4 regions of the Agaribacterium sp. ZY112 genome follow, and region 2 is predicted to be linked to each of the others. Evidence: predicted binding sites of a transcription regulator. Region 2 holds the regulator's gene; each other region holds the start of a gene.
The links. The regulator sigma-54, encoded in region 2, starts transcription at its own class of promoters, with help from an activator protein. The targets are predictions, from matches to a motif close to TGGCACANNNNTTGCNNT.

Region 1: flhA (flagellar biosynthesis protein FlhA) is a predicted target of sigma-54. The motif match lies at 3,149-3,166, and genes of this name have one in related genera.
Region 3: AB1S55_RS17360 (putative urea ABC transporter substrate-binding protein) is a predicted target of sigma-54. The motif match lies at 1,948-1,965, and genes of this name have one in related genera.
Region 4: nifL (nitrogen fixation negative regulator NifL) is a predicted target of sigma-54. The motif match lies at 3,608-3,625, and genes of this name have one in related genera.

Annotation. Positions count from the first base shown of each region.
Region 1 is NZ_CP166840.1:2,366,556-2,374,031, forward strand. It holds gene chrA (chromate efflux transporter) at 1-4, shown strand, start outside; gene AB1S55_RS10290 (methyl-accepting chemotaxis protein) at 18-1,622, opposite strand; gene AB1S55_RS10295 (tetratricopeptide repeat protein) at 1,844-3,013, opposite strand; gene flhA (flagellar biosynthesis protein FlhA) at 3,227-5,458, shown strand; gene flhF (flagellar biosynthesis protein FlhF) at 5,483-6,922, shown strand; gene AB1S55_RS10310 (MinD/ParA family protein) at 6,991-7,476, shown strand, end outside.
Region 2 is NZ_CP166840.1:1,947,081-1,954,556, reverse strand. It holds gene AB1S55_RS08560 (BolA family protein) at 1-153, opposite strand, end outside; gene AB1S55_RS08555 (phospholipid-binding protein MlaC) at 253-957, opposite strand; gene AB1S55_RS08550 (calcium/sodium antiporter) at 1,065-2,078, shown strand; gene AB1S55_RS08545 (SIS domain-containing protein) at 2,083-3,054, shown strand; gene AB1S55_RS08540 (KdsC family phosphatase) at 3,063-3,611, shown strand; gene lptC (LPS export ABC transporter periplasmic protein LptC) at 3,598-4,188, shown strand; gene lptA (lipopolysaccharide transport periplasmic protein LptA) at 4,185-4,742, shown strand; gene lptB (LPS export ABC transporter ATP-binding protein) at 4,744-5,469, shown strand; gene AB1S55_RS08520 (RNA polymerase factor sigma-54) at 5,656-7,182, shown strand; gene AB1S55_RS08515 (PTS sugar transporter subunit IIA) at 7,207-7,476, shown strand, end outside.
Region 3 is NZ_CP166840.1:3,989,770-3,997,245, forward strand. It holds gene AB1S55_RS17355 (ABC transporter permease) at 1-546, opposite strand, end outside; gene AB1S55_RS17360 (putative urea ABC transporter substrate-binding protein) at 633-1,682, opposite strand; guanidine-I (ykkC/yxkD leader) riboswitch at 1,747-1,897, opposite strand; gene AB1S55_RS17365 (TIGR02450 family Trp-rich protein) at 2,374-2,649, opposite strand; gene AB1S55_RS17370 (carbohydrate-binding protein) at 2,822-6,184, opposite strand; gene AB1S55_RS17375 (VF530 family DNA-binding protein) at 6,629-7,126, opposite strand; gene AB1S55_RS17380 (HD domain-containing phosphohydrolase) at 7,454-7,476, shown strand, end outside.
Region 4 is NZ_CP166840.1:2,463,406-2,470,881, reverse strand. It holds gene AB1S55_RS10745 (RnfABCDGE type electron transport complex subunit D) at 1-595, opposite strand, end outside; gene rsxC (electron transport complex subunit RsxC) at 592-2,163, opposite strand; gene AB1S55_RS10735 (RnfABCDGE type electron transport complex subunit B) at 2,166-2,699, opposite strand; gene rsxA (electron transport complex subunit RsxA) at 2,713-3,294, opposite strand; gene nifL (nitrogen fixation negative regulator NifL) at 3,707-5,416, shown strand; gene nifA (nif-specific transcriptional activator NifA) at 5,413-6,996, shown strand; gene nifB (nitrogenase cofactor biosynthesis protein NifB) at 7,188-7,476, shown strand, end outside.

The sequences.
Region 1 (7,476 bases), 420 kb from region 2:
TTAGCAAGCTTGTTCGATTAAGAGACTTTGAAGCGCTGAATGCCTTTGGTTATATTGTCTGCGAGTGCGTGCACCTGCTTAGCTGCTTCGTGAGTATCTTTAGAGACATCACTGGTGGTGGCCGTTTGTGAGTTTAGCTGGTGCAAATTACTGTTTATTTCTTCACTTACTGCTGTTTGTTCTTCGGTTGCAGTGGCGGTTTGTATACTCATGTCTTTTACCTTGGTAACAAGACCTTGTGTTTCATTGAGTAAGGTCTCCGTTTCTTTGGCAAGTTCAACAGAGTTGGTGACCTTCTCAAAGCCATCTTCAATTTGGCTCACGACACCGTTAACTCCTTGCTGTACTGCTTCGATCATTTTTTGAATGCTATCAGTACTTTCTTGCGTTTTGCTTGCAAGGGTACGCACTTCATCGGCTACTACGGCAAAACCTCGGCCTTGTTCACCTGCGCGTGCGGCTTCAATAGCGGCATTAAGAGCTAATAAGTTTGTCTGTTCGGCTATGCCTCGAATCACATCTAAGACGCTACTGATATTATTGCTTTGTTCAACCAGTTGATTGGCGCCATTGGATGCTCCCTCGATGGTTTGATAGAGTTGGCCTATTTGATCGACGGATTTATTTATCACTTGTACGCCTTGGCCAGCCTGCTCCATTGCTTGCTCAGTTTCATTTGCGGTGTGCTGGGCTATCTCTGCCATCTCTTTTGTTGCGATACTCATTTGGTGTACGGCGCTGACAATCATATCGACGCTGTGAGCTTGTTGAGATGCGATATCTGAGCTTTTCTCAGAGCTGTTGTGTAATGTGTCACTGCTATTTTGTAGGTGTTCAACATCATTGCGAACACTTTTAATAAGCTGGTTAAGGCTCGAAACAAAATCATTAAAAGCCAAGGCTAAGCGCCCCAGCTCGTCTTTGTTTTTTATTGTTATATGCTGGCTTAGATCACCACCGCCAGAACTGATGTTGTTAATGCCATCACTAATCTCATTGATGCGTTGTACTAATGAGCGAACACCTACAAACGATGCTATCGAAGCAATCGCTATAATTAAGAAGACTAATATATAGGAAATAGATTTATGCACTTGGATAGACGCTGTGGCTTCTGTGTGAACTTGCTCTGCTTTCTCAAAGGCGAGTTCACCGGCACTGTCATAGAGTGCTCTTAGGTTAGAGAAAGCTATTTCATTTTTTGCGTAGTTAGCCAAGCTTGCGTTTTGTAAACTTTGAGTTGTTTGCTGTTGCCAAGTTGAGAAGGCTTGATCAAATGACTTGAGTTGTGCCAGAACATCTGGATAGGAAGCCAGATCTTTTTGGTATTGCTGGAAGCGATCTAAGGCCTGCTGAGCGTTCTCTTGGTAATCTTGACGGTATTGGCTTCTATTACCATTAAGATCTAAGACATAGTGTAATTCGGCTAAGCGTGCTTGGTAGAGATCTCTATCGGCATTGAGAACCTTGCTTACAGTAGGTAGAAAACGTTTAGCGTAGCTATCTAAATTCTTTTCTAAACGGTTAATAAGTAGAGTATTGGCAACCAGTACAATAATAAGTGCTGCGACGAGTAGTATCAGGGGCAGGCTGTATTTTATTCTTAAGCTAAGTGAGTTCACGCTGTGTCCTAGTTTTGAGTAATGTATAAGCGCCGCTAATCGTAGCTACTTATATCGTGGTTGCTTATGCCGCCTAGACTGCTTATACCTTATAGGCCATATTACTTGCCAAGGTCCCTCACTTCGTGCAGTCCATTTACCAATATAAGAAGATATAGCAGTGCTTTTGACTAGATAATAATGTATTGAGTATAGACCTTAGTGAATAAGGCACAGTGCTTTTAGCGCATACTGAGCAGGCCTTGTAATTTACCTTCAAAACGCTGTTTCTGTAAGCCCTCACTCAATTCATAAGCTTTCTTAAGTGATTGAATACTCTGGTTTTTATTGCCCATTGCGAAGTGTATCTGTGCGCTTAGGTGGTGAAACAGTTGTTCCTTGGGGGCAATAGTGATGGCTTTCTGAATAGTGTCTAAGGCCTGCTGATAGTGTTTATGTGTAAGTGCTTTTTGAGCAAGTTTAGCGAGGTGGTAGGGATTCTTACGGCTGTATCGGCCCACTTTTTTAGCTAGTTTTTCCGCTTCATTCAGACGCTCTTGCTCAAGTAGCAAGACGTATAAATTACTAAGCGCACTATCATTCCGCTTATTAATTTTTAACGCCTTTTTATAAGCTTTCTCAGCTTCGATAGGCTTATTACTGAGTTTGTTGAGTACACCTAGGTTAGACCAAAAGAAGTCTTCTTTAGGGGCTAAAGCCAAGGCTTTTTTCATATGGCGTTGAGCTTGTTGCCACTGTTTATGCTCCAGATTTTGCATGGCAATATTATTGTAATAATCTGCTAGTGCACGCTGATCGCTAATCACTCGGCTATTGCGTGGGTCGATATCAGCAATATTAAAAAAAGTGCCTAGAAACTCAATGTAGATGCGCTGGTTTCGCGTTTTTACCACGGCGTTAATATGCCCTGGCACAAGATAGACATTAGAAGCTTGTCGCCACTGTTGAGCTACGTTGACATTTTGGAAATAAGCTTTGAGCCCCACGTAACGGGCACTGGCGACATAGAGTAGGGCTAGACTTAAGCAGTTTCCTTGTTTTCGATAATAGGTATCTCGGGCGCTTAGGCTTTCATCAAAAGCGTAATCAATGTTCCAGCCTTGTTCACTAAACATCAACTTATGTAGTGCTTGAGCGCGCTCACTTTTCTTTCGAATTGGGCGAATATGTAGGTCGAGTTCGTTTTTTATATGTGCATCTAACTCTAATAAGAGGGCCTCATTAATTAATACTTCTGTGGCGCTGTTTGTGCTTGTTACTGGCAGTTGAATACTTAGATCAGCCCATGTCTGAGAGGCATTCAGGGTAAGGCTAAAGGTAAAGAAAAGCAGAAAAAAAAGTATGCCAATTCGCTTATGAATCCATTTAGTCTTACGCCTACTTATTTTCATCACATTGGTCCTATTGCTTACTTGTAGATGCCTTTTTGAGTGTGCGTTTTAAGGTTCTGTTTTTCTTGTTGTTGACTCATTAGGGGAGTGCTTAACAAGTATAGCTAAGGCTTCTTACTCTTTGTGTCTTTGCTTCGGCACAGCTTTTGCCACTATTAGAGTGATCGATTTAAAACGCCAATTTATTGGCTTGGCCTTGCTAGAGAAAAATACATGGCAGATTCTTTTTTTCAGCACCTTGTAAGTTTGCCGTCGAATGTTGATGGCGCTTCATTCCGTCAAGGTGTTGGCAATATGTGGAAGGGCAACCTTTCCATCCCCATTATGCTGCTTGCGCTAATGGGGATGATGACGCTACCTCTGCCCCCATTCTTATTAGATGCCTTTTTCTCTTTTAATATTGCGCTCTCCATTGTTGTTTTATTGGTATCGGTATATAGCCTGAGGCCTCTCGATTTTGCTGTGTTCCCGACTATTTTATTGGTCGCTACGCTGATGCGTTTGGCTCTTAATGTAGCCTCCACACGGGTCGTTCTACTTAATGGTCATGAAGGTGGGGATGCTGCAGGTAAAGTGATTCAAGCCTTTGGTGAGGTTGTTATTGGTGGTAATTATGCAGTTGGTTTAGTTGTTTTTATTATTCTCATCATTATTAACTTTGTTGTCGTTACCAAAGGTGCTGGGCGTATATCTGAGGTCAGTGCACGTTTTACCTTGGATGCAATGCCTGGTAAGCAGATGGCTATTGATGCCGATTTAAATGCGGGTTTAATCGATCAGGATGAGGCGCGTACCCGCCGTGAAGATGTTGCTGCAGAAGCCGATTTTTATGGTGCTATGGACGGTGCGAGTAAGTTTGTTCGCGGTGACAGTGTTGCCGGTATTCTTATTCTTGTTATTAATGTGATTGGTGGTCTTGCTGTTGGTATGGTTCAGCACGGCTTGGAATTTCAAACTGCCTTACAGTTTTATGTATTGCTGACCATTGGTGATGGTCTTGTGGCGCAAATACCATCGTTATTATTGTCGACAGCTGCGGCGATTATGGTGACGCGTGTTAACAGCGCTGAAGATATGAATCGCCAAGTTTTATCGCAGATGTTTGCATCCCCTAAAGCCTTAGCTATAGCCGCGGTTATCTTGTTTATTATGGGCTCGATCCCAGGTATGCCGCATCTATCGTTTTTAGGCCTTGCTACTATTTGTGGGGTGCTGGCGTATTTTATTCACTACCGCCAACAAGAAGCTGAAGTGGTTGAAGAGGGCGGTTTTCAAGGTGGCGCAGCTCGCCCCAATGGTGCTCCCCCTTTTATTCCTTCAGCAGATGGAGCTCAGCCGCAACCGGCCCTTGAAAATAAAAGTGTGAATGCTCCAGATCCTGTTGAAGTGAGTTGGGATGACGTACAACCCGTTGATATGGTGGGTCTGGAAGTTGGCTATAGGCTGATTCCTTTAGTCGATAAAGGCCAAGGGGGGGAATTACTAGGGCGTATTAAAGGTGTTAGGAAGAAGCTCTCGCAAGAGTTGGGCTTTTTAATTCCTGCTGTGCATATTCGCGACAATTTAGATTTATTACCCAATACCTATCGCATTAGTTTGATGGGGGTTGCCGTCGGTGAAGCTGAAGTTTTTCCTGGTCGTTTTTTAGCGATTAACCCAGGTCAAGTTTTTGGCAAACTTGAAGGAACACAAACAAAAGATCCTGCTTTTGGTTTACAGGCAGTGTGGATTGATGACAGCCAGCAAGATCAAGCTCAGAGTCTTGGTTATACCGTTGTGGACCCTGCCACAGTGGTGGCAACGCACTTGAATCAGATTATGCAGAGCCATTCTCACGAGTTGATCGGTCATGAAGATGTGCAGAAATGGCTAGATCTGCTTGCGGAAAAATCGCCTAAGCTCGTTGAAGAATTAGTGCCAAATACCATAGGTATCAATCAGTTACGTAAAGTTTTACAGGCTCTTTTAGAGGAGAAGGTTTCTATTCGCGATATGCGTAGTATTGCTGAGACTTTAGCTAGTCGTGGTAGTAAACAAATGAGTACAGAAGCGATGGCCGCTGAAGTGAGATCTGCTTTAGCGCGGCAAATAGTGCAAAGCATAGTGGGGGCTGAAGTTGATGTGCCTGTGATCACTCTGGCCCCACGGCTGGAACAGTTGTTGCTACAGACCATACAACAAGCACAAAAATCTGGCGCTGAAGATGCGGCGTTTATAGAGCCACAATTGGCAGAGCGGTTAAATCAGTCTTTACGAGATACGGCGAGGCGGGTCGAGGCCCAAGGAAAACCTCTGATTTTATTAGTGGCGTCACCGCTTAGAAGCATGATGTCACGCTTTGCCCGAATCAGTATTCCAGATATGCGTGTATTGGCATACAACGAAGTCCCAGACAGTAAGCAGCTAACCATAGAGGCGACGGTTGGCGAGGAACTGGTCCAGTAGGGCTAAACCAAAGTAGGTGAAAAAATGTCGAGTCAAAATGCCGAAGTAAAACGCTTTGTAGCGCCCACGATGGGGCAGGCGCTGGCTTTAGTACGTGAGGAATTAGGGCCCGAGGCCGTTATTCTTAAAAGTCAGCAGGTGAAAGGAGGCGTTGAAATTATCACCTCTCTTGAGCGCGACTATCACACCCGAGGTGTTCATGAGAGACAAGACTTTGGTCAGAAGTTTGACAGCGACCTCGATCATGCAATGAGCAGTGATGCTAGCTGGCAAAGCCAGGCGGGCATAGAGCAAGCCGCTGCTAGCTATGATAGTAAGTTGGAAATTAACGACGTCTCAACTATTGATAAAAATGATCTTGCCGCTGAAATTGAGCGTGCACGAGAAAAAATGATGGCAGCAAAAAAAGCAGCCATGGAAGCTGAAGAGTCAGAGCAAAGACCAGTCAAAGTAAAAAAGCCCGAGCCGGTGCAGGAGCCGGCGCCCGAGCGCTCAGTCCGACGCCCTGAAGCATGGTCTGAAGATTTAGTGCAAGAGCAAAAGCTTGCAGGCTTACGTGATGAAATTGCGGACTTACGTTTATTATTAGAGCAGCAGAGTTGGGCCGCAACATCAGCCGCCAGTTCTGTTTCTAACCAAGACTATGGCGCAGTGGATGAAGCCAGTTCCAATTCACGCAGTAAGGTTCATGGGCAATTACAGCGCCTTGGTTTAAGTGAAGCCATTATCAATGAGTTAAATATGGCTGTGTCTCATAGTTTGCGCTTGCACGACACATGGAAACAAAGCTTGGCTAGCTTGGCGAAAGGCATTAGTCAGGCCGATGATTTAGATGTAGAGCGCGGTGGTTGTTATGCTTTTGTGGGCCCAACCGGAGTTGGTAAAAGCACCACGCTTGCGAAGTTAGCGGCGGCCTACACTATGCGCCATGGTGCCGGTAAAGTTGCCTTAGTGACGATGGACAGTCATCGCGTTGGTGCCGTTGAACAGCTTCGCTCGCTGTCTAATATTCTTGGCGCGCCGTTAAAAGTGGTATCGGTACGCAGCAGCCTGTTAAGTATTTTGGCTGAGTTAAGAGAGTTTCCCCTTGTATTAATTGATACTGCAGGCTTTCGCCACGGGGATACTCAACTTAACGAGCAACTTGCACAGTTGGATCAGTGTCCACAAGTAAGACGATTGTTAGTCATGTCGACTCTGAGCCAAAGCCAGCATCTGAAGGCGAGTATCCATGCCTATAAACCTAAAAAAGGACGCGATGCCTGCGTGCTTAGCAAGCTTGATGAAGCTTGTAGCTTAGGTGAGGCCATTGGGGTGCTTTGGCAAACTAAAGTTCCTTTGGCTTATATCACCAACGGTCAACGCATTCCGCAAGACATCCTTAAAGCGAATCGCAATGACCTAGTGAGTAGTGCCGTTCAGCTAGCAAAAGTGGCTCAACTAGAGACCCAGTTTGCAAACTAAAGTGACTTTAGGCCGACGCTTAGCGGCGCCTTTGCTACATTGAATATATAAAACGTGAGTGCGCCTATATGAGTTCTAATCATCCAGTCAGAGTTATTGCCGTAACCGGTGGCAAAGGTGGTGTTGGTAAAACCAATGTCTCCGTTAATCTAAGTGTTGCTCTGGCAGAAATGCGACGACGTGTCGTATTGATGGATGCAGATTTGGGCTTGGCAAATGTCGATGTCTTATTGGGGCTGAATGTTCAATACAGTATTGCTGATGTGCTCGATGGTTCTCGTACTCTACGAGAAGTCATGGTGAACGGGCCTGCAGGTATCAAAGTGGTTCCTGCAAGCTCCGGTGTTCAGCAGCTTGTGCAGCTTGGCAGCCATGAACATGCTGCATTAATTCACGCCTTTAGTGAAATAAGTGACCAATTAGATGTATTGGTTGTTGATACCGCAGCAGGTATTAGTGACATGGTCGTGAATTTTGTTCGCGCTTCTCAGGATGTCATTGTGGTTGTTTGTGATGAGCCTTCTTCTATTACGGATGCCTATGCCTTGATGAAA
Region 2 (7,476 bases):
AGCATAGACGAGCTGCTGCTTTTTAACGGCGTTTAAACCTTCAAAAGCAGTACTAACAACATTGAGCGCGACGTGTGAACCGTCTATTTGAACATCAACGGTACTATCAGGGAGTGACGCTTCGATAAGCGCCTTAATTTCTTCAACTTGCATGCGGGGCCTTTTACAATAGTTACGACGGCAAATCCGACCATTCTAATAAAAAACCCCATCTTGCGCATTCGTTTTGACAAGCGAATGCAAAAGCCACCATTACTTAGCCTCTTGGCCCCAACTATTGATCGCCAAGCCCAGATCGTTATCGGCATCTTTTACAGCCTGATTGAACTGAGAGCGAAAGGTCTTGCCAAGGTTAACGCCATCTAAAGTCACATTTCGCAACATCCAAACAGAGTCTACATTGCGCATGGTATAAACAATCTTGCTGGAGCCGCTGTCGGTTTTTACACTTTGAACAACGTACTGGGTCTTATCAGACTTTTCCGAAGGGCGGGAGCTTTCGATCGAGATATCTAAATCAGCAAAGTTAGCCATACCCTTACCGTAAGTTTCTACAAGGCTATTGGTAAACACTTCAACAAATTGCTTCTGCTGCTCTTCGGTAGCCGACAGCCAATACTTCTTGCCCATCACGTTTTTAGCAATGCTTTCAAAATCAACCGAAGACTCAAGCTCAGACCTTACAAGCGCAAAATACTGATCAGGCGAGCTTTTTAGAAGCTCGGTATTGTTTTTTGCAACACTTAACAATTTGCTAGTTACCGACTCCACCACCTCTGCAGGGCTCGGCTCTGGCGCTAGCTCATTGGCAAAAACCGAGACCGACAGCCAACAACACAGCAAAACTAAAATATGGTGTAAACGTTGCACAAAAAAATCCTCTAATAACATTCGAACGACACTAAGAGCGCCGCCCTTCATATAAGTTCCGCCAGCATTGTAACGCTTGCGGCACACGAATAAAGCCTATATTGGGTCGAGCTTAACTTTCTCAAGCTGACAAAGGCCGATGGCAGCAGTAATATGGCGCCACCTTAAACTTAGAAACATCAGGACACAGCTCCTTGCTTGACAGTATCCCAACTATTTATATTGCTGCCGTCGCCATCCTCTTAGGGTTTGGCGGGCTTATTTGGTCAGCCGACCGCTTTGTTGCAGGCGCCGCTGCCTTTGCACTTAACTTTGGCCTAGCACCGATGCTCATAGGTTTGACCATTGTTTCTCTTGGCACATCAGCGCCTGAAGTATTGGTCTCCTTAAATGCATCACTGGATGGTTCCGGTGATATCGCTATCGGCAATGCCATCGGTTCCAATATTGCCAATGTCGGCTTAGTGCTTGCCATCACCGCGCTTGTGGCACGCATTCCTGTGCAAAAACACATCCTCAAAGATGAGCTGCCCATTTTAGTACTCATCACCTTATTGGCAGGTTGGTTTTTACGTGACGCCACGCTTAGTCGCAGCGAAGGCTGGATTCTTGCACTCGCCTTAATACCCGCCCTTGCCTATATGGTCTGGAGTAAAAGCCACGACTTAAGTGCCAAAGAAATGGAACAAGAGCAAGAAGGTGTCGAGCCCATGGCTATTGGCGCTGCTATTTTCTGGTTTTCATTTGGCTTAATCCTGCTAATTCTGAGCGCAAAAATCCTTATCTGGGGGGCACAAACAACAGCCATTCACTTCTCGGTAAGCCCTTTAATCATAGGCTTAACCGTACTTGCCATCGGTACTAGCCTACCCGAACTGGCGGCCTCCGTAGTAAGCGCACTCAAGGGCCACCACGACATAGCACTAGGTAATATCATCGGCTCAAACATTTTTAACCTACTCGCTGTTATGTCGATTCCAGGCATTATTGCACCCCTGACATATGACTCAACGGTCTTCAGCCGAGACTACCTTTATATGCTTGGCTTAACCCTGCTGCTAGTCGTATTTGTTGTCTACGCGCTATTAAGCCGCAACAAATTGAGCCCGAACAAAAAGCCAGGCTTCGGGCGTGTCGCCGGTAGCATCCTACTGATAAGCTACGCCGCCTACATTTACATCTTGTATCAGAATAGTGTGAGCGCTTAAGTCTATGACCTCCCAAAATCTAATCAACAGCGGCCGAACAACCATTCTTAAAGAGAGCCAGGCCGTAGCCCAGCTTATCGACCGCATAAGTGATGATTTTGTACGTGCCTGTGAGCTTATTCTCGCTTGCCGAGGCCGAGTCATTGTGACCGGCATGGGCAAAAGCGGTCATATCGCCAATAAAATTGCTGCCACTTTAGCAAGCACCGGCACTCCCGCTTTTTTTGTTCATCCGGGCGAAGCCAGTCATGGGGATTTTGGCATGATCACTCGCGAAGATGTGATTATTGCCCTATCCAACTCCGGCTCAACCAATGAACTGATCACCCTCATCCCGATGTTTAAACGCTTGGGCGTAAGCTTTATCAGCATGAGCGGTAAACAAAGCAGCCCACTTGCCGAATTTGCTGACGTCAACCTAGATGTGAGCGTTGAAGAAGAGGCCTGCCCGCACAACCTTGCTCCAACCTCAAGCACCACTGCAACTCTGGTTATGGGAGATGCGCTTGCGGTAGCACTGCTCGAAGCTCGCGGTTTCAGCCCTGAAGATTTTGCCTTTTCTCACCCCGGTGGCGCCCTTGGTCGAAAGTTATTACTGCGCTGCAAAGATATTATGCACGGGGGCGACGACCTGCCTCAGGTGCAGCTCAACAGCTTATTAAGCGAAGCCCTAACTGAAATGACCAGTAAAGGCTTTGGTATGACGACTGTCGTCGATGAGAAACAATGCCTTGCCGGTATTTTCACCGATGGCGACCTGCGCCGTGTTGTTGCTCGCAAGCTCGACCTAAACCTAGCAAGCATGAGCGAAGTCATGACCGCTTCACCGCGCACGGTAAATCAAAACCTGCTGGCCGCCGAAGCACTGCACCTCATGGAACAATATAAAATCACCGCCCTTGTCGTAGCAGATGATCACAACAACCCCGTTGGTGTATTACATATGCACGACCTGTTACGTGCCGGAATTTATTGAGAAAAAACATGCCTAAAACAGTATTAAAAAACACAGAGCTGCTTGCGAAAGCTCAAAAAATCAAACTACTTGTACTTGATGTCGATGGAGTATTAAGCGACGGCAAGGTCTATTTTGATAACAACGGCCTAGAAACTAAGTGTTTTCACACCTTAGATGGCCAAGGCCTCAAACAGCTAAAAAAGAGTGGTGTTGAAGTTGCCATTATTACCGGCAGAAAAAGTGCCATCGTTGAGCGTCGCGCCAATGAACTCGGCATCAAACTGTTAATACAAGGCCGCGAAGATAAATTCGTTGCACTGCAGGAGATACTCAAGCAATTCCCTTGCGAACTCGAAAACATTGCCCACATGGGCGATGACTGGCCCGACCTACACGTTATGACTCGTGTTGGCCTAGCGCTAAGCCTTTGCAGTGCCCACTGGCAAGTAAAAGAAATGGCTGATTGGATCAGCACCCGTCGCGGTGGCGATGGTGCCGTTAGAGATGCCTGCGACATGCTTATGATCGCGCAAGGCAATTACGAAAAAGCACTCGCACCTTATGTCAGTCTATAAGTTCTCATTTTACGCCGCGGCTTTGCTAATTGCGGTTGGCGCACTGCTTATTTTTAGCGATAGTACTAGCAGCATTTTGGGCGAGGTCGAACAAGAGACCAACGCCAAAATCAGCGCCTATGCAGTGGCTCGCGATACCGACACTCAATACTTTAATGAAGACGGCAGCCTAAGTTACACCTTTAAAGCTGCAGAACTTAAGCACTACCGCCCCAACGATGAAGAAGCGAGTAGTTATAGCACCGCAAAAAAGCCAATAATTGAGTTTGTAGGCCAAACCAACCCTTGGGAAATTGAGGCTCAAAAAGCGCATGTAAGCAACGAACGCATCATTACCATGAGCGAAGACGTCATCGCCCAGCATACCGACCTCAACAACATGCACACCGTTATGCATACTCAAGAGCTTATTTTTGAGCCAGAGCAAAAACTAGCGTACACCAACAAGCCTGTTACAATCGTCAGCCCGCTTGGTAAGGTCAGTGCTGTAGGAATGATCGCCGATCTACAACAGCGTAAGATCACACTTAAAAGTAAAGTAAAGGGCTTACACAGCCCCGAGAAAATAAATCCATGAGCAAAGCTACACGGCCTCTATTCTTACTTGGCCTTTGTGCCATCGCCAGCGCCTGCCTCGCCCTTCCCGACGATGCAGAGAAAGACCTGGAACTGGAAGCTGAGAGCCTTGTTTATGACGAGCTAAAGAATACACTCACGTATTCTGGCTCCGTTACCATGCAGCAGGGCAGCATGCTTATTAAAGCGGATGACGTGATTATTTTTGGTAATGCAGAAAAAGCCACCCGAGTACTAGCCACAGGTCGCCCAGCTCACTTTCAGCAGACACCAAGTGTTGGCGCAGAACCTGTCACAGCCAGAGCCATAAAGCTTGATTACGATATCCACAATAAAGGCCTTATCCTTGAAGGTGACGCAACACTGGACCAAGAAGGCGCAAGTTTAAGCGGCAATCGAATTGAGTACGATGTAAAACAAGCCCTTGTTAAAGCAAGCAGCCTCAGTGAAGGCAGTGACGAGAAAAAACGCGTGAAAATGATTATCCCGCCTAAAGCCCTGCAACAAGAACAAGACGCAGCCGAGCAACAACCAGAAGAAAATTCAGCGCAATAACATGCCCATATTAGAAGCACAGCATTTGGCCAAAAGCTATAAAGGCCGCAAAGTTATTGTTGATGTCAGCATGCAAGTAAGCTCCGGCGAAGTAGTTGGACTGCTCGGCCCCAACGGCGCGGGTAAGACCACCTGCTTTTACATGATCGCAGGTATCGTTAAACCCGATCACGGCAGAGTCTTTATCGATAAGCAAGAAATCACCCACATGCCGATGCACAAACGCGCGCGCACAGGGCTTGGTTACTTACCCCAAGAGGCCTCCGTATTTCGCAAACTCACTGTGACTGAAAACATCAGTGCGATTTTGGAAACCCGTAAAGAACTAAGCAAACAGCAGCGCAAAGACAAACAACAAGAGCTGCTCGAAGAGTTTCACATTACCCACATCAAAGACAGCCAAGGCATGGCCTTAAGTGGTGGTGAGCGCCGCAGAGTAGAAATTGCACGCGCACTGGCCAGCGAGCCAAATTTTGTTCTGCTTGACGAACCCTTTGCCGGCGTTGACCCGATCTCGGTCAGTGATATCAAAGACATCATTTTGCAACTCAAAGCAAAAAATATTGGCATCTTAATCACCGATCACAATGTGCGTGAAACGCTCGATATTTGCGAAAAAGCCTATATCGTTTCCGAAGGCCAAATACTCGCCGAAGGTGATTCCGCTACGGTTTTGAGCAATAAAAAAGTACGTGAAGTCTATCTAGGCCAGCACTTTACACTCTAAAACCAACCTCTTGCTGCAGGCCTAGTCGATGGCAGAGCAATTGGCAAGCACATTCGGCATAAAGATTGCTTTGTTATCTGCTTAAAAGCGTTGCCCTGAAGCTAAGGGAATACTAAACTTAGCTAAGTTACCAAACCCAATAGCGCAGAGCGTTTACGGGCCCCAGAGCAACATAAGTAGTCGCCTATGAAGCAATCTCTCCAGTTAAAGATGGGCCATCAGCTAACGATGACCCCTCAGTTACAACAAGCCATTCGCTTGCTGCAACTTTCTACTCTTGACCTACAAGCCGAAATTCAAGAAGCCCTTGAAAGCAACCCTTTACTCGAAATAAACGAAGTAGAAGAAAGCAGCAGTAGCTCAGATGAGTCAAACAAAAATAATCCGGAAGAGAACAAAGCAAACAACAGCAGTGAAGCTGACCATCAAGCTAATGAGAAATCAGTCAACGAAGGCGATGCCAGCGATGGCTTATCGGAAGGCGATTGGAGTAATGACATTCCAACCGACCTCGCCGTAGACACCAGCTGGGACGACGTTTACCAAGCCAACTCGTTTAGTAACACGGGACTAGCGCGTAACGATCAAGAAGATTACGACTTAGAGAGCCGACGCGGTGGTACAGAGAGCCTTGGTGACCACCTTTTCTGGCAGCTCAACCTCACTCCAATGAGCGACCGTGACCTATTGATTGCAGAAGCAATCATTGATGCCGTTGCCGATAGCGGCATGCTTGAGCAAAGCATCGAAGACATCTTTGAGGGCCTAAGTACCGAGCTTGAAGACTTAGAAGAAGATGAGGTCATCGCCGTCCTACACCGAGTGCAACAATTTGACCCCCCAGGTGTTGCAGCAAGAGACTTAAGTGACTGCTTACTTATCCAGCTCAATGCACTAAAACAAGATACACCAGAGATCAGTAAAGCGCGTGAACTCATCGTCAACTACCTTCCCCTGCTTGGTAGTCGCGACTTCAAGACCTTAATGCGCAAACTAAAAATCAAAGAACCTGAACTTCAAGCTGTCATAGCCATCATTCAGGCGCTTAACCCTCGCCCTGGCGATAGCATCGACACCTCATCAACCGAATACGTTGTTCCCGATGTCTTTGTTAAAAAAGAAAAACAGCGCTGGACCGTTAGCCTCAACCCAGATATCGCACCCAAAATTCGTATCAATTCGGATTACGCATCGATGGTCAAACGTGCTGACAGCAGTGCCGACAACACCTTTATTCGAGACAACCTGCAAGAAGCACGCTGGTTTCTTAAAAGCCTGCAAAGCCGCAATGAAACCCTGCTTAAAGTCGCAACCTGCATCGTAGAAAAACAGCAGGGCTTTTTAGACTTTGGCCCAGAGGCGATGAAGCCGATGGTACTTCATGATGTAGCAGAAATCGTCGGCATGCATGAGTCGACTATTTCCCGTGTAACGACTCAAAAGTACATGCATACCCCTCAGGGTATTTTTGAATTGAAATACTTCTTTTCTAGTCACGTTGCCACTGAAGGTGGAGGTGAATGCTCATCCACCGCCATTCGTGCCATCATTAAAAAATTAGTAGCGGCGGAAAATACCCGCAAACCGCTTAGCGACTCGAAAATGACAGCCCTGCTTGAAGAGCAGGGTATTAAGGTTGCTCGCCGTACGATAGCTAAATACCGAGAATCTCTCAGTATTCCGCCATCAAACGAACGCAAGCAATTAACATAATAGCAATCTTATTATTCTAAGTTTATGTGGATTAAAAACGTTCTATCAGAAACACTCTGCGCGGCACGTATTGAAGGTGTCAGCAAAAAACGCGTACTCGACAAAGTAGCTCAAACACTAGGTGAACAATACGGCGTGGATGCCAATACGCTATTTAGCCAACTTGTTGCCAGAGAAAAACTAGGCTCCACAGGCATTGGCGACGGTGTTGCAATCCCACACTGCCGCTTTGATACCGATGAAGCGATGCTTGCAGTATTTACTTTGGACCAAGGTATTGATTTTGATGCGATC
Region 3 (7,476 bases), 2.0 Mb from region 2:
GATCTGCCAACTATTGGCACCTAGTGTTTGAGCTTTGATCAACTGCTCTTTTGGAAGTTCAAGCACTCGGGCTTGCATATCACGAATAATAAAAGGCGCAATACCAATCACAATCAGTACAACTTTCGATACTTCACCTAAACCAAAAACAATAAATAGAATAGGCAGGATAGCCATCGGGGGGATTAACGATATTGCCACAAATAAAGGCGACATAGCTGAACGTGCGTAGGGGAATAAACCCATACAAGCACCAAAGATAAGCCCCATCAATGCACTGATCATCACCCCCTGAAATAAACGCCACAAACTTGCAGCGGTATCGACCCACAACAAATATTCGCCCGTGCGTTTACTAGGCTCAAACGCCATGCGCTCGATTGCGGCACTAAACTGGGCAATTGAAGGCAGTAACTTGTCATTTGCATTTTCAGCTAAACGCGCATCAGACGCCGCAATGTATAAAACCACCAATACGGCAAAAGGCAAAATAGCCAAAAGAACCGAAAAAGGCCTACTGGGGGCTAAGTTGATTAGTCGCTTCATAACGAACCCTAAGATGTAGTGATTGCGAGAACAAGCAAAGCAAGAACCCGAGCCTTTAACGACTGGGTTCTAAGTCTTTAAAACACTTAAAGTTTGCCTTCTGCCTTCATTTGCATATAGCTAGGATTAAAACGAAGCTTAATATTGTTTTTATCGCCATACACACCAGCTGGGGTTTCAATACCAATAAACGACGCATCATCAGCACCGTCACCTAAGATACCGTGTTTAAAGGAGAACTCAGCCACATATTGCATGGTTTTAACAAGCTCAGGGCTTTTAGTGAATTTAACCGCATCTGCTGCATCAAAAAACATCTTGGTTGTGGCCAATTGCGCATCAAATCCCGCTAAGTTAGTGCCTGAAGCCTCAGCCATTTGTACGCGTGCACTGTCTTTAACCTGCATAGTCGCCATGATTTCATACCAAGCGCCAACAAGGGCTTTACCCAGTTTAGGGTTGTCAGCTAGGACATCGGTATTCACAACCAGTAGATCAATAATTTCCCCAGGAATATTACTTGAATCAAATACCTTGTTACTATTTGGCATTGCTTCGATTTCTGAAAGTAGTGGATTCCAAGTTGTGACAGCGCTGACATCCGCAGTGCCGTAAGCTGCAACCATGTCTGCATCAGAGGTATTAACCACGCTGATATCTTTTTCAGACAAGCCAACCGACTCTAACCCACGGGCAAGTAAATAGTGCGATACAGAAAGTTCGACAAGATTAACTTTTTGACCTTTGATATCGCTAAGTTTGGATGCGCCTTTTAAAACAACACCATCATTACCATTAGAAAAATCACCCACGATTAAAGCGGTTGAATCAACACCGCTGGCAGCGGGAATTGTTAAGGCATCCATATTAGTCATGGTGCAAGCATCAAACTGACCAGCACTGTATTGATTGATGGACTCAACATAATCGTTGATTTGCACAACATTGATGTCGATATCGTATTTATCTGCCCATTTTTTTACAATGCCCGAACTGGCGCCATAATCCCACGGCATCCAACCTACATAAATGGACCAACAAATATCAAAACTTGATTTTTCTTTGGCTTGCACAACGCCGGGAACGAGTGCAGCAGCCAAGGTAAGTGCAGAAAATAGTGCTTTTAACTTTTTCATTGTAGACACTCCAAAGGTCTTAGGCGTTAAATTAAGGGCGCACAGGAGAGATCAAAACGTTGACTCCTCCCGGGCTTTTGTCCCGCCGTGTAACCTTCTGCAGAGCAGTCCACAACAGTTACTAAAGTAACGATGTGGTTTTCTAGGTCGTCCACTCTCGGACCAGTCATTGTTTACTTCAAAAGAAAACAACCGGAACCCTAGTGGGCTATTTAGACAGATATCAACCGCTCAAGCGTTTGATCCTCTGTGTGCTGATATTACTAATACAATTACTATGCCAGCCCTTACATGCCGACAACTCGCTTGATGACGCACATTCTTACGGCATTTGTGGTTGATTTTGGTGACAAACCAAAAATAACGCACTAAATGCAGGCATAAATTATGCTGTTAGTGAACTTAAGGTTTTATAAGACGAGAAGATAGGAGAGATAAGGCAATATATGAATACTGGATCAAAGCATTAAGCGGCTAAAGAGCACTTACCCTTAATACTAAGAGATATTTCTTTTTTTACGCACGAACATCGAGTGCCGCTCTTTATATTGAGGCGAATAAAAAAATTAGACAGCAACGAATAATAAGCATGTCATCATCCACCTAAACTTAAGCCGGTATATTAATCCCCTTGCAAGCCCTTTTAGCGCAGCCAATTTAAGTTTAAAACCGTGATCAGAACAAGCCACTTTTAGTTCCAGCCTTGGCGCCATTTAGTTTCATTTTTTAGATCGGTCCAATCAATGGCATAGGAACGATTAGATATTACAGCCTCGATAAGGCAGTGAATAACAGCCCCCTCCTCATCAAACTCGACTTCAGTCACTAAGAAATGTTTTTCTTTTTTCAAAGGCTTTAGCGCTGTCCACTTACTATTATGTAACTTTTTAGGGGGGAGCTTTTTAGGATTGAGCTTTTTATGACTAGAGTGTTTATAGCTAGTATTTGTAGGCTTATTCGCTGACATAGTTCGATGCGCACTCTACTATTTTGAATAAAGTACCACGTTAAAAACGTAGTGCCTACTGTGTTGAAGCAACAAGAGCCTTTATAGATTACAAAAACAAAAAAAGCCCGCAAGCAAGCTTGCGGGCCATCACTAGGACATTCATCCGGCTAGCCGGAATTGAATTTTCTACTTACTGCGCGGTAAAGGTCATCTTATCGAAGAACCAGTGCCACTTAAGCGAAGAACCTACCGCTTCTACACGAACAGTGTGCTCACCAGCGCTAATCGCTAAACCACTGGTTATATCGCGCTCAGTAAATACATTCAGGTTATTACCTGTGATGTCTGTTTGGGCTACAGCAACACCGTCGATATATATCTTAGCGGCACTATCAGCACTTTCTTTGGTAGACGCAATAAAACTTAGATCATAGATACCATCAGCAGGGAACGTCACCGTGTAGTCTGCCCAACCACCCGTTAAGATGTGATCAGCAAAAGTCGTTGTTCCCCAAAAAGTACGTGTTGTAAAGCCATCTTGGGTACCACCCGTTTCAGCAAAGTCTTCGCCTTCAATCACAATAGGCTCGCCAGGGTTAGAGCTTGCTATAGGTGATGGCGTAGGGCTTGGAACACTGCTTCCAATTGGGGAAGGCAATACAGGGCTAGGCTCTGAAGGCGAGACATAGTTAAACGTCAGCTTATCTGCATTCCACTGCCATACCGAAGAACCTTCACTTTGCACTCGCAAGGTATAGGTTCCTGCAGCAATGCTAATACCAGAGCTGATGACCTGTGAATCAAATAGATCCCAATCACCGGTTGGCTCAATAGAAGATGAGGCGACCTCAACACCATTAAGGCTAATAGCAACACCTAAGTCACCAGTCATTGGTGAAGCAACATCAAGAGTAAGACTAAAAACACCGCTATCAGCAAAAGTCACCGTGTATTCAGCGTAGTCACCTGATGTATTCCAGTTAATACCAGGGCCGTAGATATTAAAGCCGTTAATGGTATCGCCGCCAACAGCTGCGCCAGCTCGACCGGTATTAACAAAGTCTTCAAGCTCAACAACACTGTAATAAGGCAGCGGCGAGACGCCTGGTGTTGGTGTATCAGACGGCTCTACAGATGGAGTCACCGATGGCAACGGCGATGGCTCTGTAGATGGCGTCACTGAGGGTGACGGAGATGGCTCTGCAGGTGATGGTGAAGGGGAAGGCACAGGGACTTCAGATACAAGTGGAGAAGGCTCTGTAGAAGGCGTTGCTGATGGAGAAGGCAATGGCTGAGTTCCACCACTAACATCCAACAACTTCAAGAACTGTGCGCTGTGACCAAACCACTGCCAAGCAGCATCGCCGGCACTCATGATTTTCACATCGTGAATACCTGCAGGGATGCTAAAGGTGGTTTGCATCCAGTTTTCATAGTGTGAATCCCAGTCACCTGAAATACGGTTAAGGCCTTCAGATAGCACTTCTTCATCATCAATAAAGACTTTTACACCCGTGCCTTCAGTAACCGTAGTTCCTGCGCGAAGCATAAACGCAAAGGTTCCGCCTTCACCAAAGTCGATATTGCTATAAACACCAAACTCACCACGAGTATTATCAGTTACAGCGGCAGGGAAACCTTTAGTGCCCCACCCCCATGCTGCAGCGTCATAGCCTTCAGATACAACCTCATCACGACCGGTTGATGAGAAAGAAGTCATCGCCAAGCTAATTTCTTGGCCTACTTCAATTAGCTCTACTTCTAGCTCAAACACTTGCCCAGGCAAGTCGGGGTGGGTACCTGTTAGTATTACTGTACCACTGCCAATTTGAGTCAAACTGCCGGTTTCAGGATCAATCACTTGAGTAGGCATAATCATGCCCGACTTTGTAACTGTAGCAATGCTGCTATCACTGGAAGTCCACACAATGTTTTTATCAGTCGCGTTCGCAGGCTCAAAATTCGCATCAATAACGTGGCCATTGTGAGCATAGAAATAACGAACATCATCTTCAGGCGCGCGATAAGGGCTTAGACGACGCTCAGAAAGCACCTGAACTTTGCTGCTATCAAAACTGATGCTAGTCGCTGGAACATAAGCAGATGGGCCAGAGCTTGCAGCGCCAACATAACTTTCAGGCGTATCTAAAGGACGGCTGTTCTGATACAGGAAGTCTAGAGGCTGGTTCATTGCTGAAGCGCCTTGGAAGCCGTCACCATCTTTTGCTGCCACACGCATGCTATAACGAGGATTACCGTCTGGCTGAATGGCTCTCCAACCTTGGCCGTCATAATTTTCTAGCTCATCGGTTGTCCATACACGAATGTAATCAACTTCGTGATCATGCTCAAGCTCTGCAGGTGTTGGTAAACCAAACCAGTCCGGCATGGTTTCAGTATCAAGCAAAACATATAAAGGCGTGTGGTGATAACGGTTGGCCATTGAACGCACTAACTTACCATCAACATACCAGCGAATTTCGTCCGGCCCCCAATACAAACCATAAACATGGAAGTCTGCAGCAAAATCGATACCGGCATTCCAGTGACCACCATTTTGCAGACCATTGGCGTGAGGTAATAAATCATCACCACCTTGCCAGCCCGCACTACCACAGCTATCGCCAGAAGCATTCTTGCTAAAGATACGGTGATCATCACCTTGGTATTCAAATACCCAAGTATTCATATTGTAGTACTGGGCCCACTCAGGACGACGACCGCCTTGCTCGTAGACATCAATTTCTAAGTCGTGGTCAACCAAACCTTGACTAAAACCGCGCTCACCGGGAATGTAACGAGTGTCTTCTAAAGTTTGTGCATAAAGCCAAAATGCAGAAGATCCAACACCGACTTTTGAGCGAACCTCAAAATAACCATAACGTATAGGATTTACGTTCATGGCGGTTGCTGCACTCCAACCATCAAAATAGTTAGCACCTAAGAAACCAAAGACTTGTGATTCAACTTCTTGCTTAAGGCTAAGCTTTAAACGACCGCTTTCTTGGCGGACATTTTTAGGTAAAAAAGGCGCAGGTTCACGGCCGCCCCAAGTGTGGTTATTTGCCAACCACTTACCATTGGCAGAGCCGTCCGACTTAAATTCATCAAAAGTGTTTGAGTTAAATTCATCACTGAGCTCAGATTTAAAAGTCCAGCCGGCACTATTATCAAGGTCTGATAAAGGAAAGCTTTGTGCTGCTGGGGTGTTATCACGAACAATCGCTTCGCTCTCATCCCATTTAGAATTTAAGCGCATAAATGGAAATTCATATTGCTCGGTAACTGAATTACCGTCTTTATCCCAGTAAGTATTTAGATCCCACGGGGAACCATCACACTTAAATTTGTAACTCCAAGGATCACCCGCGTTAAAGTCATCAGACTTTGCATCGGTATCCTCTTGGTTCCAATAATATTCCGCTTCTACTCGGTAATTATGGAAGTTACCTTCCCAAGCAGTGGATTTTGCCGCATGTGCAACGGGCATTAACGAACTCGATATGCAGGCGGCGAGTAAAGACCGCGCCAAACACGATTTTGATAGACTCACAGGCGTTCTCCTGAGCTTATTTGCATTATTTTTGTTTTAGGGCAGCTGAATTTAATAGGGGCTAAATACAGCTCCATTAGCTCAAGATAAACAACGCATGAGCTAGGCCAACAGTTAGGACGAATTAGCAGGCGAACACAGCCTAGGACGACCGGCGGACAATGACAAATACTTTGTATTTATTTTGTGAAAAATGACGCTTTTGTGGGGTAAATAAAGGCCTAAGTTCGTGGAAAAGAACTATGAAGGACTTATTTTTCAACTTAAAAAGACGTAATTATGAACAACAACAAAGACTCAAATAAAAACAAGAAAGGTCAAACTTTAGTAGCAACAGTAATGCAAATAAAGCGGATAAAAAAAGCAGAAAAAAGGGCCTAAGGTCTTCAATATGGCGAGTGATACAAGTAATGAAAAAGAGCTTATGAGTCCCTTAGCTCGACATTAGCGCCAGTTTTTCCAAGGGTCATCATCGGCCGCACTAGCGGCACCTTTATCTTTACGAGGGCGGCTGTAATGACTATCTCTATCAGCTCGGCGATTACTCAAGCTTCGGCTGCGATTGGCATCGTGAGCTGCCGCTTTACGCTCACGCTTTTCTCGTAAGCGCTCAGCATCTTCCAAGCTCAATTCCGCAGGCTCACCGGGTACATCGCCTTCGGGCATAATACGGCTGCGCGGTGGCAACTGAAACTGTTCATCTGAGGCCTTGGGCATGCTTTTATATTGGTAGAGATAAAAAGCCTCGACCTTCTCTCGGGCCCATTCCGTGCGCTTTAAAAACTTAACGGCCGACTCAACACTGGCATTGGTTTTAAAGCAGTTAAGGTTCAAATAGGCATAGAGGATCTCATAGCCATAGTGATCAACCAAATCATTCACAAGCTGCTTAAGACCTACGCCATTTAAGGGGTTACTCTTATAGTTAATGTCATCGCTCATGCTGGGCCTCACCTGTTTTGAAACACAGTATACCGTAAAACACGCCAATCCCGAGCCTTAGACTTAGGCCAAAAACGTGCATACTTAACGATTTAAACGACAACACGAGCTATGCAGCTTTCGGCTATTCAAGGTCAAAACAGGTAGCGCTTGCATCTATCTATATACCTAAAACCTCTAGGTCCAGCCATAGAATAATGGACTAAGCTTAGCTATAACAAAGAATGTAAAACGACCAAGGCGCAGTGCTGCCCCTCGCCACTAAGCTAGATAGCGAACCAAGAGAAGAAAGCGATTTGCACAAGCGCAAGGACACCAGCCATTTCAATGTACAAGGTAGAGCAGGCCTT
Region 4 (7,476 bases), 520 kb from region 2:
CATTTTGGCCCATGCTCAGTGCGGTTTTTAAAGACCCCAAAGCGGTGGCGCCACTGTAGGCATCTATATTTGTGGCCGAAGAAAAACTAATTAAAAGCGCGCTGAAAAAATCGGGACTGCTTGATAAGACAATAGGCGTAGGCTCTACCCATGTTGTCATTTGCATAGGAAAGGTAATTAATAAGGCCGTACGCGCCAGCATAGCAGGGTTAAAAATATTTTGTCCAAGGCCACCATATAACTGCTTGCCAACGACAATCGCAAAAAAAGCGCCACCAACACCTAACCACCACGGCGCCCAAGGCGGTAGGGTTAGAGCCAGAATCCAGGCGCACAGCAAGGCAGAGCCATCCATAACTCTCACTAAAGGGTCTTTGCGCATATACAAACACAACGCTTCAAACAATAAAGCAGAGAGGCAAGTACAGAAAAATAAAAAGATGGCGGGCCAGCCAAATAAGTACAAAGAGAAAAGCGTACACGGTGTTAGAGCCAAACATACCTGCCACATATGCTTTCTTACACTGCTGCCCGAATGTGCGTAAGGACCGCAGTGCTTATCTAAGAGTTGGCTTGAACAATTAGCTTGGCTCACGAAATTAACTCCTGCTCTTTATGTTCTACCGCTGTTTGAGTAGTTTCTTGTGCTGTTTTTTGTTCTTGTGGCGCTTCTTGCAAGACAGCGGATTCCGAACCGCGCCTACGACTTGGCCTGCGTTTTTTGGACGCGCGTTTGGCCGCTTTCTCCGCGGTTTTACGCGCTTTTTCTTGCTCTAAACGTTTTTGTTTGGCAAGACTCATAGTAACGGTGAGATCTAGTTTTTTAGCTGCTTCTCGCTTTTCTGCTTGTTTGTCTTTGGCGTAACGAAAATACTGTACTAAAGGTAAGTGCGAGGGGCATACATAGGAGCAAGACCCACAAAGTATGCAATCTGCCAATCCATAATCAACCGCTGCTTCAGCATTTTCAGCTTTGATTAAGGCGGCCATATCTAAAGGCATTAACCCCATGGGGCATACATCAACACAGCTTGCGCAGCGTATACACGGTGAAGCCTGATCCTGCTGCACTTCACTTTTACTTAATGCAAGAACACCTGTAGCGCCTTTAATGATCGGAACGGCTGTTGATGTCAACGCGATACCCATCATCGGCCCACCAAGTAATAAACGAGCAGGCTCTTCTGTTAAGCCTCCACAAGCCTTAAATAACTCTTCAATTGGAGTGCCGACCAAGGCTTCAATGTTTTTGGGGCGACTAACACAACCTCCGGCAACAGTGACGATACGAGAGATTAAAGGCCGGCCTTGAGTTAGAGCTTGAAAGATGGCATAGACCGTTCCCACGTTGTGCACTAAGACGCCCACCGAAGTACTACGAGCACCAGCGGGTACTTCACGCCCAGTTATTTCTTGAATTAATTGTTTGGCAGAGCCCATAGGGTAACGAGTGGGAACAACTTCGACTTCGACCATACCGTAGGCTTCTGCGGCAGCTTTCATTGCAGCAATAGCTTCGTGTTTATTATCTTCGATTGCGATCACTACCCTAAAGGCTTTGAGGATGTGGCGAATCAAACGCGCGCCCTCAATAATATCCTCAGCTTTTTCGCGCATTAGCCTATCGTCACAACTGAGGTAGGGCTCACATTCGCTGCCATTGACTAATAGTGTTTTAATTTCGTGTTTGGCGCCCTGCTTTAATTTCACTGCCGCAGGGAAAATAGCTCCGCCCATACCAACAATGCCTGCTTCAGCAACTCGATTAGCCAAAACCATCGCATCTTCTTGAAAAGCATCACTCGCTTCTGCTTTTGGTAACCACTGATCTTGGCCATCAGTTTCGATCACAATGGCCGGAGCATTAAAGCCCGAAGGGTGAGCTGCACAAACGTCAGTTATGGCCACCACCGTACCTGAACTAGAAGCGTGTACCGGCGCCGATAACTCCGATGGTGCCAGTGCAATTAACTGGCCTTTTAACACCCTTTCTCCTACTTTAACGATAGGGATCGCTGCCGCTCCTGCGTGCTGCAATAAAGGTAAAAACAATTTAGGCGGAATAGGCGCAGCACTAACATGCAAAGCTGAAGAGCGAGCTTTGTTAGCAGATGGGTGAACACCGCCTTGTACAGGCGCAAGTTTTAACAGGCCTCTAAACATACTTATAGCCCTCCTAATTCAGGTTTGGGCCAGCGCCAGTTATTAATACCAGCAGCTTCTTCTTCAAGTGTGATGCAGTTTTCTGGGCAGCTATCTAAGCACTGTTTGCAACCACTACAAGCTTCGCTTAAAACCACATGTATTTGGCCTGTCGCACCAACAATGGCATCCGTTGGGCAGGCTTTTAAACAGCGGGTGCACCCCACACAAATTTCTTCATTAATTTGGGCAAGTTTGGGGGCGGATAAATCACCGGCTTCACTTGGGTCCACCCCCATTAACGCGGCGAGTTCATCTAATAATGCTCGGCCTCCGGGTGGGCAAAAATTTATGCCGACTTCGCCCTCTACTAAAGAATTAGCCGCATCGCTGCAACCAAGATAACCACATTGACCACACTGACTTTGGGGCAGTAAGGCCACAATTTCTTTAACTAAAGGATTGCCTTCCTCTACGGCAAAATATTTACCAGCTACTGCTAACAACAAGCCCAAAATGGCCCCGAGGCTAGTGATGGCGAGTACAGCAACGATCATAGTTAACCCTCCCTTAACTGACGTGGACCAAGCCACCAAAGCCCAAAAAACTCATAGCAAGTAAACCCGCACTCACTAAAGCAATGGGTGCCCCTTGCATAGAGGCAGGCACATTAGCAAGTTGTAGGCGCTCTCTCATACCCGCAAACATAACCATGACCAAACAAAAACCGAGAGCCGAGCCAAAACCAAAAACAAGCGCTTCTAAAAAACTTTGCTGATCTCTAACGCTGATCAGGGGTACACCGAGTACTGCACAATTAGTCGTAATAAGAGGTAGGTAAATACCTAGGGAACGATATAGAGGCGGACTGAATTTTCGGATAAGTGTTTCTGTAAACTGCACTAGAGCAGCAATGACTAAGATATAAGCGAGGATGCGTAAAAAACCAATGCCAAGTGGCGCCAATACATAGGTTTCCATCAACCACGAAGCCGCGCAGGCAAAGCTCATTACAAAGGTGGTTGCGGCACTCATGCCTATGGATGTGCTGAGTTTGCTGGATACCCCCATAAAGGGACACAAACCTAAAAAACGCACCAGAACGACGTTATTTACCAGCGCTGCACCAATAAGCAAACTTAAATAGTCCACAAGTTATTCCCCGCAACTTCTACAAAACAGTGACTTGTTACTTGTGTAAACCTAAGTGCAGCAACTGTGCCAGCCACCTTGCAGTGAAGCTGTTAGACAGGCAAAAATTAAAGGCAATAGATCATCGATAAATAAATTTGATCTGCCTTAATTTTTTTAAAAATACCACAACTTAATTGACATTTATTCTCATTTAAATCTTGTAATAAAGATTACAAAACGTCGGTTTTGTTTGTGGCTGTTTATGTATTAAAAGCTACAAACAACAGCTTTGTCAGCTTTCAAGCAAAGAAGCGACAAGGACCTTATCCGTCGGCATAATTATTGCTCTTATCCAATCGATAAAGAATTTAATCTGAAAATAAAAAAGATAGATTTAGAGCTCCACCTAAAAGCAGCAACGGGTACTTTTATGAAAAACATGCAGAAACAATATCCAAGCGATGACAGACTATTAAGCATAAAACAGGAAACTGATAAGCAAGCAGCTCCCTGCTCCCAAGCTCAGACCTGCAAGAGCACCCTGCTCAATTGCGATGCTTTTTATCAAGCTGTTGAACACGCCCCGATTGCTATTTCAATTACCGATCTCAATGCCAACATCCTCTATGCCAATCGTAGCTTTAATAAAGTAACTGGTTATGAAAGTAATGAAGTGATTGGAAAAAATGAAAGTATGCTTTCTAACCACACAACTCCGCGTATCGCTTATCAGGCCCTGTGGCAAAACTTAAATAACAAACGCCCTTGGTCGGGGTTATTGGTCAATAAACGCAAAGATGACTCACTCTATCTGGCTGAAGTGAATGTTGCCCCCGTGCTTGATAAAAATGAAGAGGCTATTTATTACCTAGGCATGCACCGTGATTCAAGTGAGCTGCATGAACTTGAGCAGCGCGTAACCAATCTAGGTGAAATGGTTTCAACAGTAATTAATCGCTCCCCTATCGCCACCACTCTGATTGATGCAAATAACAATATCGTGTTAATGAACCCGATGTTTCAGCAGTTAATGACGGATCTGGCACCTAGAAAAAGCCAAGATGAAGCCAAAGCTTTATTGTTTAAAATACTGGGCCATGACTTTGTACAGCTAAAAAACCAGGGGTTAGAATTTCACAACCGTGAGATCTGTTTAGATGAAGGCGGTGATTTTCCTCGTTATTTTGTCTGTGATGGCACCGCCGTGAATTTGGAGAACGAAGAGGCCCACAACTTTTTTAATCAGCATGATGACACACATATCTTACTGACCATTAATGACATCAGTGAACTCAAGCGCCGACAAGAGGATTCCCGTTTAAATGCCCTTAAAGCCTTGGTTGCTGAAGAAGAAGTCGTGCACGCAACCCGCGAAGCATTTAACGGCGCTGTGCACAGTTTACAAGGGCCGGTAAACTTAATTAATGCGGCCATGCGTATGCTGGAACGCCGCGCCGAGTACCTTGAACAAGGCGACCCACTAATAGGAGCCTTACAAGAAGCCGGTAAAGCAGGTGAAGCAGCTCTTGAAACATTAATGAGCTCGACTCCTGCCGCCCAGCAACAGAGATCTACACAACTTAATTTAAATGAAGTAATTCGCAATGTGATTAAATTAAGCACGGCTAAACTATTAGGCGCAGGCATTGTGGTCGACTGGCAACCCGAGCTGCATTTACCTCAAGTACTTGGCCCCGAAGGTAAGATTGTTAGTGCTTTTTGTAAGCTCGTCGATAACGCCATCGATTCACTGGCTGATGCTGACCTCGACAAACGTGAATTGAGCCTGCGCACCATCGCAAAAAATAATGTGGTCCGTGTAGAGATTACCGATAGCGGCGCAGGCATTCCTAAATCCTTACGCTACAAAGTATTTGAACCCTTTTTTAGCACCAAGGTCGGCGGTAAAAAAGCCACAGGCATGGGGCTTTCTATGGTGCAAGAAACCGTACTTGATTTAGCCGGTACGGTCAGTGTCGATACCAGTTACCACGGTGGCTGCTGCATGGTAGTCGAGCTGCCCCACCTAAACAGTAGTTATGCCACCGAACACGGTTCAACTTCAACTAAAGCCACCTCGACTAACAGCACAGCACACTCCTCTTCTCCCAGCCCCAGCAGTCACGGGACAAGCTCATGATGATGACAACAAGACACTCTGTATTAAGCTCCAGCCCCAACAACACTCGTATTACTTTATTAGAAAAAGAAACGCTGGCCTTAAATCGTATTAGCCAGATTGTTTGCCACTCAGAAAATATTGAAACCACTTTTGCCGAAGTTTTAGAAGTTTTGCATACGGTGGCCGAGCTACACTACGGTTTCATTTCTATTTCCGACGCCGAGCACAGCGCAGTGCAATTAACAGCTATTTATACCGGCGAGAACAACAATCTTAAGCCAGGCACAGTAAAATACCGAAGCGGTGAAGGCATTATCGGCCGAATTTTAAGCCACGGCCGCCCCATCGTATTAGGTCGTATTAGCTCGGAACCTAATTTTCTCGACCGCCTAGCTATCTACGACTACGAACTGCCCTTTATCGCCGTACCGATTGAAAATAGCGAAGGTAAAACCATTGGTGTACTCGCAGCACAACCGAGTACACCTGCAGACGATTTCCTCAGTGAGCGCTTGCGCTTTATGGAAACAGTCGCCCATATGATTTCACAAACCGTGCGCCTAGTAATTAACCGTGAACTCGGTGAGGAGATTGCCTCTGAGCGCGATGAGTTACGCCGTGAAGTACGCGGTCAATTTGGTTTTGAAAAACTGGTCATAGGTAGTACCTCGTCAATGCGCCGTGTCTTTGACCAAGTAAGGCGAGTTGCCAAATGGGACAGTACCGTATTAGTACTTGGGGAATCGGGTACAGGTAAAGAGCTTATTTCCACCGCAATTCACTACAACTCACCTCGCGCTAAACAAGCTTATGTGCGTTTAAATTGTGCCGCCCTGCCTGAAACACTATTAGAGTCAGAGCTATTTGGCCATGAAAAAGGCGCCTTTACCGGTGCAATTAAACAGCGTAAAGGCCGCTTTGAACAGGCTGATGGTGGCACTTTATTTTTAGATGAAATCGGTGAGATATCGCCCATGTTTCAGGCCAAGCTCTTGCGCATTTTACAAGAAGGCGAATTTGAGCGTGTTGGTGGAAGCCAAACCATTAAAGTGGATTTACGTATCGTTGCGGCAACAAATAAAAACCTTGAAGCCGAAGTTGAAAAAGGCAAATTTCGAGAAGATTTATACTATCGCCTAAATGTGATGCCCATTCAGATTCCGCCTTTGCGTGAACGACGTGCCGATATTCCACAGTTAGCTGAATTCTTATTGGGCAAAGTAGCCGAAAAACAAAAACGAGAACTGCGTTTAACCAACAGCGCAGTGCGAATTTTAATGAGCTATCACTGGCCCGGTAATGTGCGTGAATTAGAAAACTGTCTTGAGCGCGCTGCAGTGATGAGCGAAGATGGCTGCGTCGATAGCGACGTAATTTCCTTAAGCGGTGTGCAAGTTGTTCCACCACCTGTGCGCAACGATTTTGAATTAAATCCTACCGACCTTGAAGACGATAACCTCGACGAACGCGAAAAAGTGATTGCGGCCCTCGAACAAGCAGGCTGGGTGCAAGCCAAGGCGGCCCGCTTACTCGGCATGACTGCACGACAAATTGCCTACCGTATTCAAACCTTAAATATCAATGTAAGAAAGATTTAGACTACACAAGTGAGAACGGAGCTCTAGTTCTCACTTGTGTAAGGCTTCTTACAATTGTTTCCTGAAAGCCTGTCAACTCAGCTACAAAAAGCCCAATAAAACCAATAAAAACTCAATATAAACAACAACTTATTAAAAGGCATAGGGATTGCAATCACTTATATCATTAACCGTTGTAACAAGTGAATGCCATGGACTTAACTATTATCGCCCGCTCTTCTGACAGCCCACCTGCTGATCAATGCCCTTCAACAAGCTGCCCAAGTTCCGCCACAAGCAGCAGCGATATTCCCGAGCACATTCAAAAGAAAATAGAAAATCATCCCTGTTATAGCGAGCAAGCTCACCAAAAGTTCGCACGTATGCATTTGGCCGTTGCACCAGCTTGTAATATTCAGTGTAACTACTGCAACCGTAAATACGATTGTTCAAATGAGAGCCGGCCAGGTGTTGTCTCGGAAATACTGACACCAGCTCAAG